DNA from 3 places in the Metabacillus flavus genome. Region 1 is predicted to be linked to each of the others. Evidence: riboswitches for the same ligand, from Rfam matches in the RefSeq annotation. Region 1 holds a riboswitch; each other region holds the start of a gene.
What was found. A riboswitch is a leader RNA that binds a small molecule or an ion and turns the genes downstream of it on or off. The one in region 1 is predicted to bind thiamine pyrophosphate.
Positions count from the first base shown of each region.

Region 2: it holds a riboswitch for thiamine pyrophosphate, as region 1 does, so the genes downstream of both, thiT (energy-coupled thiamine transporter ThiT) here and tenA (thiaminase II) in region 1, are expected to answer to the same signal.
Region 3: it holds a riboswitch for thiamine pyrophosphate, as region 1 does, so the genes downstream of both, J9317_RS16080 (thiamine phosphate synthase) here and tenA (thiaminase II) in region 1, are expected to answer to the same signal.

Region 1 is NZ_JAGVRK010000001.1:985,067-989,057, forward strand. Features, by position in the region: gene chrA (chromate efflux transporter) at 1-858, shown strand, start outside; gene J9317_RS05240 (DUF3231 family protein) at 1,123-2,097, shown strand; TPP riboswitch at 2,147-2,253, shown strand; gene tenA (thiaminase II) at 2,329-3,015, shown strand; gene J9317_RS05250 (hypothetical protein) at 3,295-3,648, opposite strand; gene J9317_RS05255 (hypothetical protein) at 3,812-3,991, shown strand, end outside.
Region 2 is NZ_JAGVRK010000001.1:3,066,930-3,070,920, forward strand. Features, by position in the region: rRNA gene J9317_RS15720 (16S ribosomal RNA) at 1-1,120, opposite strand, end outside; gene J9317_RS15725 (MGMT family protein) at 1,351-1,668, opposite strand; TPP riboswitch at 1,813-1,913, shown strand; gene thiT (energy-coupled thiamine transporter ThiT) at 2,008-2,595, shown strand; gene J9317_RS15735 (class D sortase) at 2,599-3,237, opposite strand; gene J9317_RS15740 (processed acidic surface protein) at 3,237-3,991, opposite strand, start outside.
Region 3 is NZ_JAGVRK010000001.1:3,130,907-3,134,897, reverse strand. Features, by position in the region: gene J9317_RS16090 (Mur ligase family protein) at 1-659, shown strand, start outside; gene J9317_RS16085 (CHY zinc finger protein) at 799-1,131, shown strand; TPP riboswitch at 1,176-1,284, shown strand; TPP riboswitch at 1,336-1,439, shown strand; gene J9317_RS16080 (thiamine phosphate synthase) at 1,508-2,122, shown strand; gene thiO (glycine oxidase ThiO) at 2,116-3,201, shown strand; gene thiS (sulfur carrier protein ThiS) at 3,206-3,409, shown strand; gene J9317_RS16065 (thiazole synthase) at 3,411-3,991, shown strand, end outside.

The DNA of each region.
Region 1 (3,991 bases):
GCAGGCTGGCTGATGGGACTGAAAATTACAGCGGTAGCAGTAGTAGCGCAGGCTGTGATGGGAATGGGGAAATCACTTGCACCGGACAGACCGCGGATCGCAATCGCTGTTCTGGCTGCAATCGGTGCCCTTTTCGTTCCATCAGCATGGGGGCAGATTGCAATTATTGCAGGATCGGCTGCTGCGGGTTATATGCTATATAAAAGAGAAGAAGTTCCTGCCGTGCCTAAGCTTGTCCTTTCAATCGGTAAAAAAACAGCTGCAGCTTCACTCTTATTGTTTGTTTTGCTGCTTGTGCTCCTGCCCATTATCCGGCAGACATTCCCAGGGACCTATATCGCTTTATTTGACGTATTTTACCGTGTCGGTTCCCTCGTATTCGGCGGCGGTCATGTCGTCCTGCCGATGCTTGAAAAAGAGGTAGTTCCTGCAGGCTGGATGACACAGGATGTGTTTCTTGCCGGATACGGGGCCGCACAGGCAGTTCCTGGCCCGCTTTTTACACTTGCTGGTTATATCGGTGCGATCATCTCTGATGTTCCCGGAGCCTTAATCGCGACCGCTGCTATGTTTCTGCCTTCATTTTTGCTCGTCATCGGAGTTCTTCCTTTTTGGAGCAGCATCCGCGGAAAAAAGGGAGTGCAGGCAGCCCTCATGGGAGTAAATGCTGCGGTGGTTGGCATTCTGCTTGCCGCCTTGTATGATCCTGTTTTTACAAGTGCCGTTGATTCAGCTGCCTCTTTTGCTCTGGCCCTTGTCTCCTTTGCTTTTCTCGTTTATTGGAAGCTGCCGCCATGGCTAGTCGTGGCACTTACCATAATCGGCGGCACATTGATGAAGCAAATTGGAGTGCTTTAAAAAAACAATATGATATACTAACCGGCAAAGGAAGGTGATTTCTTATGAATAGTAAACAGTCCATCCTAAAAAAAGTTGTGGATTATGCGAGAAGGAATCCTGAACAGACAAAAAAAGCAATCAATCTGGTAACCAAAACTTTAAAAAATCGAAAAAAATAAATGTGCAGATGGCCTTTACTGGTCATCTTTTTTTACTTCCTCATATTATCTTCTTTTTTTGGAAAAATAACTGTATCTATTTATTTTGAAAAGAGGAATCAGCATGAAACCAATGTCTTCATCCGAATATGCAAATTTATGGTCCACTTATCAGAAAAAGACGATGGTGCTCCGGATCATGGAGCATGCTCTTCAAGTTACCACCCAAAAAGATATTCAGTCCATCTTACGGTATGCACATCAGGAAGAGACGAAATTTGTAAAAGAAATTACTCAGCTGCTTCAAAAAGAGGGGGCTTGTATTCCTGAAGGATTTGATGAGACTGATGTAAACCGGAATGCGGATCGGCTGTTCGACCAATATTATTATATCCGGTTTCTGCGGATGCTGATGAAGCTTGGTATTGCTCTTAATGCCATACATTTGACAATGGCCTATAGAAATGATGTACACGACTTCTTTTCAAGGACTTCCGCCCACTCAAATAAAGTGTTTGGCATGTGTACAAATTGTTTGCTCCAAGTAGGGAACGGAACGATTCCCCCAGTTATTCAAATGCCGGATCACCCAAAATACGTAGTAGATGAAAAGTACCTGTCTGGATTTCATTTTAGAAAAAGACACCTCAACGCATCTGAAGTGTCCATTATCTACCATATTATTGAAAATAATAACTTCGGTGCACAGCTGATGAATGGGCTGTCTAAAGGAGTGCAGCACTCCGATGTAAGAAAATACCTTCAAAAGGGGCAGGAGCTGTCCATTGATTTGTATCAATCATATGCAAAGGTATTGCAGGAGAGCGGCATCTCTGTTCCGGCGCTGCCAGGTGCAGTTATCACTCAATCCAAAATGAGTCCGTATTCTGATAAGCTCATCATGTATCTAGTTAACCTTCTTTGCAGCTTTGGATTAACAAGCAATGCGCTTGGTACAACCTTCAGTCTCCGTCCGGACCTTCCGCTGAAAATGGCATTGGCCGCAAGAGATATTTTCTCCTTTGCCAAAGAAGGCGCGAAAATCATGATTGAGCACCAATGGATGGAGGAAGTGCCGGAAGCCATTGTGAAGGATTAGTTGTACTTTTTTCTGTAGATGTTATGATGAATCTGGAAAATAAAATACCGCACACCACTAGGGGAGCCTAACGAATAGGCTGAGACCGAAATATCTTCGGGACCCTTGGAACCTGATCTGGTTTGAACCAGCGGAGGGAAGTGGAAGATTGTTTTTTTATAATCTTTCCCGCTCTTATCCGTTAAGAGCGGTTTTTTATTTTTACATAAAGAAAGCAGGGGGAATTCGGAGATGTCATCTTTTACAGAACAGTTAAGAAAAGCAGCCGATTCAATTTGGGAGGCAAACTTCAACCACCCGTTTGTTAAAGGAATCGGCGATGGAACACTGCCGCTGGAAAACTTTCGTTACTATGTCATGCAGGATGCGTATTACTTATCCCACTTTGCCAAAGTTCAGGCGCTCGCAGGGGGAAAGGCGGACGATCTTCATGTAACAGCGCGAATGGCCTTCCATGCTCAGGGAACCTATGAAGCAGAATTATCACTTCATGAGAAATTCTCAGCACTGCTCGGCATTACAGAAGAAGAAAAACGGGCATTTGAACCATCACCAACTGCATATGCCTACACATCCCATATGTACCGATCTGCCATCAATGGAAGCCTCGGCGAAATCATTGCCTGTATCCTGCCATGCTATTGGATTTACTATGAAATTGGCGAGAGATTGAAAGAGTGCAAGCCTCAAGAACCGATCTATCAGGAATGGATCGCGGCCTATGGAGGCGAATGGTTCAAAGAACTAGTATTTGAACAGCTTGAGCGTCTGGATCAGCTGGCCCTGGAGGCATCTGAAAAAGAACGCCAGAAAATGGTCCGGCATTTTACGCTCAGCTGCAAATACGAACTGGCATTTTGGGAAATGGCCTATACGATGGAACAATGGCCGGATGCGGCAGCTGTTGAGGGGCAGTAAGAGTGGAGACGCCGATAAGGGAGTGTCTGATAAAAAGAGCGGAGTGTCCGATATCCATGCGCGAGCGAGCGATATCCCCTCGCATGTGTCTGATAAAAAGCCGAGTGTGCGATATCAGGCCATGAACGTCCGATAAAAAAGCGGAGTGTCCGTGTGCCATGAGCACCCGATAAAAAGCCAAGTTTCTGTTATCCTGCCACGAAAGATTAAAAGAAGAGCTAAGAGTCTCTCCGCAAAAAAAACCGGCTTCCAACAGGAGGCCGGCCTTTTCTCAATCAATTAATCAACTACTTCATCATCAAATGGGTTAATCACGTAAATATAACCGTGGGCTAAATCAATCCGGAGGATCCATTCCCATGGAACGTCCAGTCTTTTATAAATAGTTTTCCAAAACTCAGCGGATTTCGTTTCAAATTCCAGGTATTCCTGCAGCAGCTCCTTATAGGAAGCTCCCTGAATCTGGATGTTTGAATCCATTAGACGCATGTGGGCGAGGTGCCTGCACTCCAATTCCTGGGCCAACTGAAGCTCTTCCTGTGTGGCTGTTCCAATAACGGTGCCGTCCTCAGGTATTGCCGCAAAAACGTTTACATTTTCATCTACTGTAACTGGCTGTTCGTCGAAGCGCATGAGTCATTTCCTCCTTGTTTTGGAATAGGATGGTTCTCCCCTATCATACATGAAAAGTTTCAATAATGACATGAATAATCATTGGGTTTGATGAAGGATATTTCGGGAAAACAGGCAGTACGGACATCAGACATTTCATCAATGAATAGGGAGGCGCTTTTTAATGTTCGAGCTTCGGGACGTTGTGACACTGCTTTGGTCACTTTGCATTGTTTTGCCGATCGCATCATTTGTTCATCAATTAGGCCATACCGTTATGGCGCTTGCCTTTGGCGGAAAAGGGACATTCACAATTGGAAGAGGGAAACCGCTTTTTACGTTTAAAAACCTGACGGTAAAACGT
Region 2 (3,991 bases), 2.1 Mb from region 1:
CTAAGATCAAGGGTTGCGCTCGTTGCGGGACTTAACCCAACATCTCACGACACGAGCTGACGACAACCATGCACCACCTGTCACTCTGTCCCCCGAAGGGGAACCTTCTATCTCTAGAAGTGGCAGAGGATGTCAAGACCTGGTAAGGTTCTTCGCGTTGCTTCGAATTAAACCACATGCTCCACCGCTTGTGCGGGCCCCCGTCAATTCCTTTGAGTTTCAGTCTTGCGACCGTACTCCCCAGGCGGAGTGCTTAATGCGTTAGCTGCAGCACTAAAGGGCGGAAACCCTCTAACACTTAGCACTCATCGTTTACGGCGTGGACTACCAGGGTATCTAATCCTGTTCGCTCCCCACGCTTTCGCGCCTCAGCGTCAGTTACAGACCAGAGAGTCGCCTTCGCCACTGGTGTTCCTCCACATCTCTACGCATTTCACCGCTACACGTGGAATTCCACTCTCCTCTTCTGTACTCAAGTCCTCCAGTTTCCAATGACCCTCCCCGGTTGAGCCGGGGGCTTTCACATCAGACTTAAAAGACCGCCTGCGCGCGCTTTACGCCCAATAATTCCGGACAACGCTTGCCACCTACGTATTACCGCGGCTGCTGGCACGTAGTTAGCCGTGGCTTTCTGGTTAGGTACCGTCAAGGCGCGGGCAGTGACTCCCGCACTTGTTCTTCCCTAACAACAGAGCTTTACGATCCGAAAACCTTCATCACTCACGCGGCGTTGCTCCGTCAGACTTTCGTCCATTGCGGAAGATTCCCTACTGCTGCCTCCCGTAGGAGTCTGGGCCGTGTCTCAGTCCCAGTGTGGCCGATCACCCTCTCAGGTCGGCTACGCATCGTCGCCTTGGTGAGCCATTACCTCACCAACTAGCTAATGCGCCGCGGGCCCATCTGTAAGTGACAGCATAACCGTCTTTTATCTTCGAACCATGCGGTTCGAAAAGTTATCCGGTATTAGCTCCGGTTTCCCGGAGTTATCCCAGTCTTACAGGCAGGTTGCCCACGTGTTACTCACCCGTCCGCCGCTGACCTCCGAAGAGGTCCGCTCGACTTGCATGTATTAGGCACGCCGCCAGCGTTCGTCCTGAGCCAGGATCAAACTCTCCAAAAAGTAGTTTGACTAGCTCTTGTTTGTTGCTCTTGAATTAACGTTGGCACTTCGATTTGTTTAGTTTTCAAAGATCATTTTTTGTAACCGCTTCGTTAGCGGCTTTAATAATATATCACGCTGTTAGACAAGAGTCAACATCTTTTTCAACAATGTTTTCTAGAGGAAAATTCTTCTGTTTTCAGCGACGAATATTAATATATCACAATACTTCTAAAAGTACAATCTATTTCTCACATTTCCTCATGAATATGATGCTGAAATTTCTGAAGCGATATTTTATTCCCTGTTTCGATTTCAACTCCTTCTATAGATAAAGCTTTTTTCTGCTGTTCAAGAACATCCTGGTCTTTAATGGATAGTTCTCCTTTGGAACTGATCACTCTATGCCAAGGCAGACTATATTTCCTGCTCATCGTATGAAGAACTCTTACAACCTGTCTTGCTCCTCTCGGACTTCCGGCTGCAAATGCAATTTGTCCATAAGTCATAACCCGGCCCTCCGGAATGCTTTTTATTATTTGAATAGCCTTTTCCGTAAATGGTTTCATTCTCCCCCTCCTTCAGATTAATTGGAATCAAATCAATATTACCAAATAAGCGTCCCTTAAATGTCATGCTTCTATAAAAATTAAAATTGTTATTGTCGAAATTTGTGACATAGTGTATAGTAAAAATAATTAAATAATTCGGTATACGACCACTAGGGGAGCCTCCAGCTGAGAATGAACAATATGTTCTAAACCCTTTGAACCTGTTAGTTAATGCTTGCGTAGGGATGTGGCTTGATCGTTTAACTTCGTGATTAAAGCAGTGCGTGGAAGCAAGAGCATTCTCCGCATTGCTTTTTTATTTTCTCCTTTTGGTCGATGCCTGTAAAAGGAGCCTATATGAAAAACCAAAAACTGCTATTCTTATCCGAAACAGCAATTTTAACTGCTCTGGCACTGTTGCTGGACATGCTTTCAAGTTTTTTCATCAAGATGCCTCAAGGCGGGTCACTGTCATTTGGAATGATTCCAATATTTATTATGTCCTTCAGGTGGGGTCTTAAAGGCGGATTGCTCACAGGCCTTCTGACCGGAATTCTCCAGCCAATTTTGGGACCTGCTTTTATCGTACATCCTGCCCAGGCTATTTTGGACTATCCGCTGCCTTTCATGCTTGCTGGTACGAGCGGCTTGTTTGCAGGATGGGTACACTCTGCATTGAAGCAAAATAAATGGAGCAGCCTGGCCGCTGTTATGGCGGCAACCTTGCTTGGTTCAGCTCTTCGGCTTGCTTCACACGTTTTATCCGGAATCGTCTTTTTTGGCTCGTACGCACCTAAGGGCACTCCCGTTTTCATTTACTCACTTGTGTACAATGCAACCTGGATGATCCCTACTTGGATAGTCGCTGCCCTTGCTATCTGGCTAGTCATTATGAATTCACCCGTGCTAATTAAAAGCAATGCAAAAAAAACCGCAAGCCATTGAGGCTTACGGTTTTTCTGTTTTAATGAGATTTGCGATTAAAACATAGCGTTCTGGAGCTGAACCAATAAAATCGAACGGATAGCATGTAGATACAGTTAGCGTCGCCCTTGGTTTAGGTACGATCACCGTACGGTCATTTTCATCTACGATGCGTACCTTGCGAACTTTATAAGTAAAAGTGCCAGCTGATGTTTTCACTACAAGCAGATCGTTCTCCCCTACTTTTCCAAGCTGTCTGAAGACGGTATCCCGGTGTCCTGATAAAACAGAGTTATCCTTTTCACCAGGAAGGACAGATTGAGCAAAATGCCCAACTCCTTTTTCGAGCTCGTCTTCATCCGTCCCATGGTAAATGGGCAGAACTGCCTCTAGTTTAGGGATGATCAATTCACCCATCCTCTCACCTTTTACCGGTCTTGTTTCGTATAAAGGTGAAGGTTTAGCGCCTTCTGTCTCACTTGCTTTAGCCGGCGCCGTTTTGATGACATGGTAATCCGCTTTCTGCTGTTCATAGAAAAAGTAAGCTTTTGCTAATTTAAACGCATTTGTACTAGTTAAGAAAACTCCGGCAGCAAACAGTATCACGGCACTAAAAAGAAGAAGCGTACGCTTCTTCTTTACTAATGGAAGGAAATGTTTCATCAAATAGATGCACGCAGCTTTCTTCTGATGAAAAAGGACACTGCAATTAAAAAAGCTCCTGCAATCATCCAGTTTGCATGGAATCCTGCTGTCTTAGGCATTTTAGCACCTTTAACCGTAGCTTCCGGTTTTTCAGTCTGATTTTTAATGGATGAAACTGTTTCAGAGGTTTTTACTAAGTCCTGACCCGTTTCTTTAATTAATTCCGATCCAATCATTTCAGAAGTTAAGGTCATATCCAAAATCAGTTTGTTATCCAAATCATAAAGCTCGACGAATAGGTCTGCGCCATCAACATCATTGAGACTCATCATAGTCTGCAAGGAGAGCTCTTTTTTAATGCCATCCTTGACTAGGTAGTATTTCGCCTGCAAATTAAGCAGATCCATCATTTCACCGTAGATGGAGATCATTTCTTGAACGTCTTTCTCAGAAAGCTCATCCACACTTTCAAAATCACCGATTGCCATCATTCTGTCGCCAAGCTGCATCAGCTGCGCATCAATGTATGGATTGTTTTGATACACTTTTTCGAAATGTGCAGCAAGACGCTCAAATTCTTCTTGTGTTAAACCAAGCTGATCAAATATTTCTTCAAAATCAGATTCCATATCCGGAAGTTCCATAAAATTATAGATTTCCTCATCAAGTTCTTCAATAGAATCGTAATCTTCCAAAACAAGTCCGTGCTCCTTCATAAACTGGTCAAACTCTTCACGGGAGGCAAAATCGTAGCTTTCCCAAAGTTCCTGAA
Region 3 (3,991 bases), 2.1 Mb from region 1:
TTCATTCAAATGCACACTTCAAAGCTTCCCATCTCAAATATAAGGATAATGGCATGGATTTTATATTAAATTATAAAGGTCACTATTACCCTATATTTGTTCCTGGTTTTGGCGAACATCAAGTATTTAATGCCTTAGCTGCAGTAGCTGCAGTAAAAAATATAGGGGGAAGTATCCCTAAGTCCATAGCTAGAATACGAACGTTTAAACCATTAAATAAACATCTTCAATTTTTTAATGGAAAGAACGGCTCGAAGATAATAGACGATACCTGGAGTTCAAATACCACGTCATTAGAAGCTGCATTAAAAGTTTTAAGTGCTGTAGGAAAAGATAAGAAAAAAGTAGCGATCTTGAGCAGCTTTACGGATTTAGGCAGTTGGAACTATATCATACATGAGCGAGCCGGAGAATTTATTGCTAAGACAGATATCGATGTTCTAATTACCCTCGGACCCATCTCAAAGTGGATGGCAAATCGCGCATTAGATCACGGATTTAATGGATTGCATTATTCTTTTGGGAATAGTGACCAAGTCGTTAATTTTCTAGAAAAGACGATTAATGAGAAAACTCTTATACTTGTTAAGGGTGATATGTATGCAAAAGTACCAAAAGAAATTGTTTCAAAGCTGATAGAAAGGGAGCCTTTTAATTAATATCGCTAATTACAAAAAATCAATGCCAAGTAACAAAAATGTTATTATGCCCCATCTGTGAACAGAAAATGACTGGTCTCAGGATAGATTATTTAAGATATGATGAAAGGAAAGTGATAAACAAGAGGTGACCTTTTTAATGAAGAATCATTCGGTAAATGTAATCGGTTCTCTAGTAGATAATGAAACACGCTGTACACATTACCATAGTCCGCTTGATATCATTGCGATCAAATTCTGGTGCTGCAAGGAGTATTATCCTTGTCACCTATGCCACGCGGAACATGCAGATCATAAGGCACAGGTCTGGCCAGCCGGAATGTTTGATGAGAAAGCCGTATTATGCGGAAAGTGCGGAAATGAACTGACGATCAATGACTATTTGGAATGCAGTTCTGTTTGTCCGGAATGCAAAGGATGCTTTAATCCGGGGTGCAGCGCTCATGCCGGTTTGTATTTCCAGATTCTTTGATTATTTTTCCTGTAGTGGTATAATAATAGAATATTACCAATATTTAAGTTTGCTAGGGGAGCCGGTAGTCCGGCTGAGAGGAAAACACATGAGTTTTTGACCCTTTAACCTGATCTAGTTCGTACTAGCGTAGGGAAGCGGCACTGTTCATATATGTATGTTCAGCCCATTTCCTTACGCGAAATGGGCTTTTTTGATGGAAAAAACCTTCACTGGGGGTGCCGATGCGGCTGAGAGAAGCGATTTCGCTTTAACCCTTAATACCTGATCCGGATAATGCCGGCGAAGGGAAGTGGTATGCAAATGCGTTTTATTGCAGCCGCTTCTCTTACAGAGGGCGGTTTTTTGCTGCTCTCAAATTGGAGGGAAACAGCAGATGGAATTTCACGTCGTTACAAATGGAAAGCTTGGATTCGATGAGATCATCCGATTTATGAAAATCGCAGGTTCAAAGATTGATTATCTCCACATAAGGGAGAAAGAAAAAACAGCTATGGATATTTATGAAGGTGTCCGATCTCTCATAGCGTCAGGCATTCCCGCGGAGAAATTGATTATGAATGACCGGGCAGATATTGCTTGGGCAGTCGGATTGACAAGGGTGCAGCTGGGATATAAAAGTCTTTCGCCTTCCGCGGTCAAATCGGCAGTTCCGGACATTCATGCCGGTCAATCGATTCATTCGCTCGAAGAAGCTATGATTGCTGAAAAGTCAGGAGCAGATTCAGTCCTTTTCGGACACCTCTTTGAAACCGGAAGCAAAAAAGGCCTGCTGCCGAAGGGAATTGAATCAGCAAAGAGACTGGCATGCAGGCTTTCCATTGATGTCCTCGTAATTGGAGGGATCAAACCTATGCATATTCAAACTTTGTCAGAAGGAAAGATTGCTGGATTCGCAGTCATGTCCGGAATTTGGGAGAGCAGCAGCCCGATCAGTGCAGTAGAAGAATATAGGAATGCAATTACGGCATGCAAGGAGGCGCGATTATGAAGGAATATGACATCTGTATAATTGGAGGCGGCGTAATTGGCTGTTCTATAGCATACGAGCTTTCCAAAAAAGGATACAAGGCAGCTATTTTTGAAAAAGGAAAAGCCGGCCAGGAAAGCTCAAGTGCTGCAGCGGGTCTTCTAGGTGTACAGGCAGAATGGGATGAATATGATCCGCTGTTTGACCTAGCGAGGGAAAGCAGAGAGATGTTCCCCGAACTTGCAGAAGAATTAAGAGATGTCTCAGGAATTGACATTGGCTATGAGGAGAAAGGAATTTATAAAATAGCCGAAACAGACGAAGAGCTTGCTCAGCTTGAAAAAACAGCGGCATGGCAGACAAGAACAGGAGAGCCTGTGCAGCTTATGACAAAGGATGAGATGAAAGAAAAAGAGCCGCTGCTATCAAATTCTGTTCTAGGAGGAGCCTATTACCCTAAGGATGGGCACGTCATCGCACCAGCATTAGCGAAGGCGTATGAGCACTCTGCTCTTCTTAATGGAGCAAAGATATTTGAACATGCCGCTGTTGATGAGGTATTGCTGGATAGCGGAAAAGCATCAGGAGTGAGAGCGAACGGCCAGATCTTCCAGTGTGGCAAGGTAATTATTGCAGCGGGGGCATGGAGCACTCCATTTTTAAAGCCTTTTAGTCCTTCAAGTGAAACGTATCCGGTAAAAGGAGAAATGATCAGTGTGCTGAGTAAAGAAAAACTGATCAGCAAGCCTTTATATAAAAATGGTTTTTATATCGTTCCTAAAAGAGGCGGCAGATACTTGGTCGGGGCTACAGTGAAGGAACGGGATTTTACTAAGGATGTTTCGCTTTCAGGGATGATGCATTTGATGGATACAGCAAAGCGGATTTTACCGGCGATTGCGCAAGCCGGCTTTGAAAAAGCATGGAGCGGGCTTCGGCCTCAAAGTGCCAAAGGGGCCCCTTACATCGAAGAACATGATGAACTGAAAGGACTTTATGCTTGTACCGGCCATTACCGCAATGGGATCCTGTTAAGCCCTGCTTCCGGAAAGGCCATGGCGGACTTAGTCGCAAAAGAATCAGCACCCATCGGGAGGTAATGCAATGAAGGTGAAAATTAATGGGAGCTGGACGGAAATTCCGGATTCGATCCGTTCGGTTGCCCAACTGGCCAAGCATTTGAATATTGATGGAAAACCAATCGTAATCGAAAAAAATGCACAAATCCTGGAAAAGGAAGCCCATCAGGATGAAGCTGTTGCACACGAAGATCATTTTGAGATCGTTACATTTGTAGGAGGCGGATAACATGCTGAAAATAGGACCCCTTTCATTTCAATCAAGACTGCTGCTTGGAACTGGAAAATATCCCAATTTTGATGTTCAAAAAAAGGCGATTGAAGAATCAGAAACAGAAATATTAACATTTGCGGTTAGAAGAATGGATATATTTGAAAGCTCCCAGCCTAACCTGCTGGAGAAGCTGGATTTGAACCGTTATTCTCTGCTTCCCAACACTGCTGGCGCTAAAACCGCGGGAGAAGCGGTGAGGATTGCGAAGCTCGCTAAAGCTTCCGGCCTTTGTACGATGATTAAGGTGGAAGTCATCGGAGACTTTCAGACGCTTCTTCCGGATCCTTTTGAAACGCTTAAAGCATGCGAAATCCTTTTGAAGGAAGGATTTATCGTCCTCCCTTACATATCGGATGATGTCATATTGGCAAAACGCCTTCAAGAAATGGGCGTTCATGCTGTTATGCCGGGTGCGTCACCAATTGGATCAGGAATGGGAATTGTCAATCCGCTCAATTTAAGTCTTATTATCGAGCAGGCTTCTGTTCCGGTTATCGTTGATGCAGGAATCGGGAGTCCGGCAGATGCAGCCCTTGC